Linked DNA regions of Labrys monachus. The protein of the gene in region 1 binds, or shares a complex with, the protein of each later gene. Links are inferred from orthologs where the notes say so. Each region holds a gene or a part of one and is shown in the gene's direction. Other genes may lie near its edges. The genes, in order: ccmB and ccmE.

Region 1 (3,167 bases):
CGGCGGCAAGCTCGGCGCCGCGCTCAAATTCGTGCGTGACGTCATGCGCGCCGGCGAGGCCATGCCGCTCGTCGCCCGGGGCACGCCGATGTCGGAGGCGGTGCTGGTGATGTCGCGCATGGGCGTCGGCTGCGTCGGCGTGACGGACGAGGCCGGCGCCCTCATCGGCATCGCCACGGACGGAGACCTGCGCCGCCACATGGCGCCGGACCTGATGACGCGCCGGGTCGACGACATCATGACGCACAGCCCCAAGGTGATCCGCGCCGACGCGCTGGTGGGCGAGGCGCTGGAGGTGATGGATTCCCGGCGCATCAGCGCCTTGTTCGCGATGGAGGGCGACCGCCCCGTCGGCGTCGTGCACATGCACGACCTCCTGCGCATCGGCCTGGTGTGAGCCCGGCGCCGCTCCGGCTGACGGTGAGCGACCTCGCCTGCGAAAGGGGCGGGCGGGCGGTGTTCGCCGGCGTGTCCTTCGCGGCGGGCGCGGGTGACCTCGTCGCCGTCGTCGGCCATAACGGGGCCGGCAAGTCGAGCCTCCTGCGCGTCATCGCCGGGCTGGTGCCGAAGGCGGCCGGCTCGGTGGTGGTGGAGGGGGCCGAGACGTCCGGGGACGAAGGGCGCCCCTCGGGCGAGCACATGCATTATTGCGGCCATGCCGACGCCCTCAAGCCGGCGCTGACGGTGCGGGAGAACCTCGCCTTCTGGCGCGACTATTATGGCGGGGCCGCGCTCGCGCCGGAGGACGCGCTCGACCTCTTCGCCATCGAGCCCCTGGCCGACCTGCCCGCCGCCTATCTGTCGGCGGGCCAGAAGCGGCGGCTCGCGCTCTGCCGCCTCTTCGTCTCGTACCGGCCGGTCTGGCTGCTCGACGAGCCGACCTCGGCGCTCGACGTGGCGACGCAGGCCCGCCTGTCGGAACGCATGCGCGAGCATCTCGCCGGCGGCGGCATCATCCTCGCCGCGACCCATGGCGATCTCGGCCTGGCACCCGCGCTGGTGCTGACCATCGGTGCCGCATGAGGGCGCTGTCCGCCCTGCTCGTGCGGGAGCTGCGCCTGGCGGTGCGGGCCGGCGGCGGCGCGCCGGTCGGCGTCGTCTTCTTCCTGGCGGTGGTGACGGTCGTGCCCTTCGGCGTCGGACCGGACCTCAACCTGCTGGCGCGCATCGGCCCGGCCATCCTCTGGCTCGGCGCGCTCCTCGCCACCCTGCTCGGCCTCGACCGCCTGTTCCAGGCCGATCTCGACGACGGCTCGCTCGACCTCATCCATCTCGGCCCGGTGCCGCTGGAACTGGCGGTCGCCGTCAAGGCGCTGGCGCACTGGATCGCGACCGGCCTGCCGCTGGTGGTCGCCGCGCCCCTGCTCGGCCTCTTCGTCAACCTGCCCGCGAGCGGCATCGGCGCGGTCACGCTCACCTTGCTGGTCGGCACGCCCGCGCTCACCTTCCTCGGCACCATCGGCGCGGCGCTGACGGTGGCGCTGCGCCGCGGCGGCCTGCTGCTGTCGATCCTGATCCTGCCGCTCGCCATCCCCGTGCTGATCTTCGGCGTCGCCGCCGCCAATGCCGCCATCGCCGGGCCGATGCCGTTCCTGCCGCCCTTCCTGCTGCTCTGCGCCATGACGCTGTTCTCGATCGTGCTCGGCACGGTCGCCTCGGCCTGGGCGCTCCGGTTCGGGCTGGAATAGGGGGCCGGCCGTTTTTTATAACAGGCGGGTCGGGTGGTCCGCCCACCGGCGGGCCGGTCTCCCGGCCGGCATGCTTCATCTTGCGCGATCCCGCGTATTTGTGTTCCCGCCGTCATTGTTTCGCCGCTTCGTCCCGTCTAGAACATCTCCATGTGGAAGATCGCCAATCCCACCGTCTTCATGGGTCTCGCCGGCCGCATCCTGCCGTGGCTGGCCGGCGTCACGCTCGTGCTGTTCGCGATCGGCATCTATGGCAGCGTGATCGCGCCCGACGACTACCAGCAGGGCGCCACGGTGAAGATCATGTTCATCCACGTGCCCTTCGCCTGGCTCGGCATGGCCGGCTGGATGGTGATGTCGGCATCGGCGATCGGGGTGCTGGTCTGGCGCCATCCGCTCGCCGAGGTGGCGATGAAGGCGGCGGCGCCGATCGGCGCGACCTTCACTCTGCTCTGCCTCGTCACCGGCTCGCTGTGGGGCCAGCCGATGTGGGGGACGTGGTGGGTCTGGGATGCGAGGCTCACCTCGGTCCTCGTGCTGTTCCTGATGTATCTCGCGCTGCTGGCGCTCTGGCACAGCGTCGAGGACCCCGGCCGCGCCGCCAAGATCTGCGCCGTCCTCGTGCTGGTCGGGGCGGTCAACATCCCCATCATCAAGTTCTCGGTCGAATGGTGGTACACGCTGCACCAGGGCGAATCGGTGTTCCGCATGGGCGGATCGACCATCGATGCCTCCATGCTCTGGCCGCTCCTGGTGATGGCGCTCGCCTTCACCGGCCTGTTCTTCACCCTGCATCTGATGGCGATGCGGGCCGAGATCCTGCGCCGGCGCATCCGCACCATGCGCCTGATGGCGGCAGCCGGCGTGGCGACCACGATGGCGCCCGCGATGCCGGCGGAGGCCTGACATGGTCGTCCTCGGCATGGACCTCGGGCCGCATTGGGCCTTCATCACATGGGCCTATGGGCTGGCGATCGCGGTGATCGCCGCGCTCGCCGCCTGGATCCTGGTCGACTACCGCAGCCAGCTGAAGACGCTCGCCGAGCTCGAGGCGCGCGGCCTCAGGCGGCGCTCGCGGTCGCGGACGGAGGGCGCTCCGCGATGAGCGAGACCCAGGCCCTGCCGGTCCGGCCGCGGCGGCGCTGGCTCGCCTTCCTGCCCATCGCGGTGTTCGCCGCCCTGGCGCTGCTGTTCTGGCGCCAGCTCGGCGCGGGCGACCCGAGCACGCTGCCCTCGGCGCTGATCGGCAAGACCGTCCCCGACATGAAGCTGCCGCCGCTCGACGGCCTGCAGCGCGACGGCAGGCCGGTGCCGGGCCTCGGCACGGCGGATCTCGAGGCCGGCGGCGTGACGGTGGTGAACGTCTTCGCCTCCTGGTGCGGCCCCTGCCAGGACGAGCATCCCGTGCTGATGCGGCTCGCCGCGCAGAAGAAGGTTCGCATCGCCGCCATCAACTACAAGGACCTGCCGGACAATGCC
Region 2 (3,281 bases), 1.8 Mb from region 1 along the record:
TTCGAACCAGAACGGCATGCCGTGCCGCCCCTATACCCAGACGGTCTATGTCGAAGGCGTGCCGAGCGTGGCGCGGGCCACGGCGTGCCGGCAGGCGGACGGCAGCTGGCGAAATTCCTGATCCCTCGTCGGGGCTGCCTGGCCGTCGGTCCGCCGCGGTCCACCGGGTGTGAATAGATACCGCCTCCGGCGGGTTTATGCGTCATGGTCCATCGCTGACGGGCGCCTGACGGCCTGCCGGCGCGAGAGAAGCTGAATGTTCTTGTGGTTCGCTCTGGCCGGCATGACCGGCATCGCCGCCCTGGCCCTGCTGTGGCCGCTCGCGCGGCGCGACGGCGGCGTGAGCGCGCAGGCCTCCGACATCGCCATCTACACGGACCAGCTCGCCGAGATCGAGCGGGACCAGGCGCGCGGGATCATCGCCCCGACGGAAGCGCAGGCCGCCCGCGTCGAGGTGTCGCGCCGGCTGATCGAGGCGGACGCCGCAGCGAAGAGCGCTCCCGCGGCCGGCGCCTTCTCGGCCCGGCGCCATCGTCTCGCCTCGCTCGTCATCCTGGTCGCCGTCCCCCTCGGCGGCCTCGGTTTCTATCTCCATCTCGGGTCGCCGGCTCTGCCGGACCAGCCTTTGACCGCCCGGCTCGCCGAACCCGTGGAAAACGCCTCGCTGGACGAGCTCGTCGCCCGCGTCGAGGCGATGCTGGCCGCGAACCCGCAGGATGGCCGCGGCTGGGAGGTGCTGGCGCCGATCTACCTGAAGGAGGGCCGGCTGCAGGACGCCCGCCAGGCCTATGCCAACGCCCTGCGGCTGCTCGGCTCCACCGCCAGGCGCGAATCCGATTTCGGCGAGGCGCTGGTGGCCGAAGCCGGCGGCATGGTCACGGACGAGGCCAAGGCGGCCTTCCAGCGGGCCCAGCGGCTCGATCCCGGCGACGACCGCGCCGGCTATTATCTCGGCCGGGCGAGGGAGCAGGACGGCGACAGGGCCGGTGCGGTCGCGGCCTGGCAGGCTTTGCTCGACGCCACGCCGCCTCCCGGCCCTGCGGCCGCCGCATTTCTGCGCAAGGAGATCGCCCGGATCGGCGGCGAGCCGCAGGCCGGGACCGGACCGTCGCCGGGCGACGTGGCGGCGGCCGAGACGATGACGCCCGCCGACCGCGCCAAAATGATCCAGGGCATGGTGTCCGGTCTCGCCTCGCGGCTGCGGTCGCAAGGTGGTACAGCCGAGGAATGGATGAGGTTGATCAAGGCCTACAACGTGCTGGGACAAAGTGATCAGGCGCGGACGGCGCTCGCGGATGCCCGCAAGGCTCTCGCCGCCTCGCCCGACGCGCTGAAGGCGCTCGACGATCTGCAGGGGGCTCTCGGGCTGTGACGCGCAAGGGCAGGCGGATGGCGATGATCGGCGCGGCGGGCGTGGTGCTCGCGGCGGCCGTGACGCTCGTGCTGGTGAGCCTGGGCAATTCCATGTCCTATTTCGCCGCGCCGAGCGACATCGTCGGCAAGGCGGTCGACCCGGCGCAGCGCTGGCGCCTCGGCGGCCTCGTCGAAAAGGGCTCGCTGGTGCATGAGGGCGCCTCCACCATCACCTTCAGCGTGACGGACACCAACAAATCGATCAAGGTGACCTATTCCGGCATCGTGCCGGACCTTTTCCGCGAGGGACAGGGCGTCGTCGCCGAAGGCGTCGTCGACGGGGCGGGGGTGTTCCGCGCCGATGTCCTCCTCGCCAAGCACGACGAGAAATACATGCCCAAGGAGGTGGCCGATGCGCTCAAGGCGCAGGGCCACTGGGACGAGGGCGGGGCCTATGGGAAGAAGCCATGATCGCCGAGGCCGGACATTACGCTCTCATCCTGGCGCTGACGCTCGCGCTCCTGCAGTCGGTGCTGCCGATCTGGGGGGCGCGGACCGGCGACCTCGGCCTGATGCGCGTCGGCACCTCGGCGGCGCTGTTCCAGCTCCTCTTCATCGGCCTGTCCTTCGCCGCGCTCGTATATGCGCACGTCACCTCGGATTTCTCGCTCGTCAACGTCGTCGAGAATTCCCATTCGGCCAAGCCGATGCTCTACAAGGTGACGGGCGTCTGGGGCAACCATGAAGGCTCGATGCTGCTGTGGGTGACGATCCTCGCCGTCTTCGGCGCGCTCGTCGCCGCCTTCGGACGCAACCTGCCGCCCTCGATGAAGGCGACGGTGCTGGCGGTGCAGGCCTGGATCAGCGTCGCCTTCCTGCTGTTCATCCTCCTCACCTCTAATCCCTTCGCCCGCCTCGATCCGGCGCCGATGCAGGGCGACGACCTCAACCCGGTGCTGCAGGACATCGGCCTCGCCATCCATCCGCCGCTGCTCTATCTGGGCTATGTCGGCTTCTCCATCGCCTTCGCCTTCGCCGCCGCCGCTTTGATCGAGGGCCGCATCGATGCCGCCTGGGCGCGCTGGGTGCGGCCCTGGATCCTGATCGCCTGGCTCTTCCTGACGCTCGGCATCGCGATGGGATCCTATTGGGCCTATTACGAGCTCGGCTGGGGCGGCTGGTGGTTCTGGGATCCGGTCGAGAACGCCTCGCTGATGCCCTGGCTCGCCGGCACCGCGCTGCTCCATTCCGCGCTGGTGATGGAGAAGCGCAACGCGCTGAAGGTGTGGACCATCCTCCTCGCCATCCTCACCTTCTCGCTGTCGCTGCTCGGCACCTTCCTGGTGCGCTCGGGCGTGCTGACCTCCGTGCACGCCTTCGCCACCGATCCCAGGCGCGGCGTCTTCATCCTCGCCATCCTCGTCCTGTTCATCGGCGGCGGCCTGTCGCTCTTCGCCTGGCGCGCGTCGACCCTGAAGCAGGGCGGCATCTTCGCCCCCGTCTCGCGCGAGGGCGCCCTCATCCTCAACAATCTCCTGCTGACGGTGAGCTGCTCGGCGGTGTTCTTCGGCACCCTCTATCCCCTCGCGCTGGAGGCGCTGACGGGCGGCAAGATTTCGGTGGGGCCCCCCTTCTTCGACCTCACCTTCGGCCCGCTGATGGCGGCGATGCTGGTGGTGATGCCGTTCGGTCCGTTCCTGGCCTGGAAACGCGGCGACCTGCAGGGCGTCGCGCAGCGTCTCGGCGTCGCGGTCGGCCTCGCCATCCTGATGGGGCTGCTGACCCTGTGGCTCGAGCGCGGCGGGCCGGCCCTCGCCCCGGTCGGCGCCGGCCTGGCCGCCTTCATCATGATCGGCGCGGTGGTCGAGCTCGCCGAGCGCGTCAAGCTGTTCCGCGAGCCGGCGGCCTCCAGCCTGCGCCGGGCGGCC

Evidence for each region.
Region 2: the proteins of ccmB (region 1) and ccmE are in contact, whole or in part, in a solved structure (PDB 8CE8), measured with the Escherichia coli proteins. The link is inferred for Labrys monachus from one-to-one orthologs.

What each region holds. Positions count from the first base shown.
Region 1 is NZ_JAUSVK010000001.1:6,547,911-6,551,077, forward strand. Bases 1-2,858 are described here. They hold ccmB (heme exporter protein CcmB), read left to right. Parts: upstream 1-1,028; coding sequence 1,029-1,688; downstream 1,689-2,858. Other genes in these bases: J3R73_RS29815 (KpsF/GutQ family sugar-phosphate isomerase), read left to right, coding at 1-397; ccmA (heme ABC exporter ATP-binding protein CcmA), read left to right, coding at 394-1,023; J3R73_RS29830 (heme ABC transporter permease), read left to right, coding at 1,839-2,594; ccmD (heme exporter protein CcmD), read left to right, coding at 2,596-2,793; J3R73_RS29840 (DsbE family thiol:disulfide interchange protein), read left to right, coding at 2,790-2,858. Outside these bases: more of J3R73_RS29840, read left to right, coding at 2,859-3,167. UniProt on the Escherichia coli protein: Required for the export of heme to the periplasm for the biogenesis of c-type cytochromes.
Region 2 is NZ_JAUSVK010000001.1:4,731,626-4,734,906, reverse strand. The notes cover bases 125-3,096. They hold ccmE (cytochrome c maturation protein CcmE), read left to right. Parts: upstream 125-1,368; coding sequence 1,369-1,824; downstream 1,825-3,096. Other genes in these bases: J3R73_RS21615 (heme lyase CcmF/NrfE family subunit), read left to right, coding at 1,821-3,096; ccmI (c-type cytochrome biogenesis protein CcmI), read left to right, coding at 257-1,372. Outside these bases: J3R73_RS21630 (RT0821/Lpp0805 family surface protein), read left to right, coding at 1-121; more of J3R73_RS21615, read left to right, coding at 3,097-3,281. UniProt on the Escherichia coli protein: Heme chaperone required for the biogenesis of c-type cytochromes. Transiently binds heme delivered by CcmC and transfers the heme to apo-cytochromes in a process facilitated by CcmF and CcmH.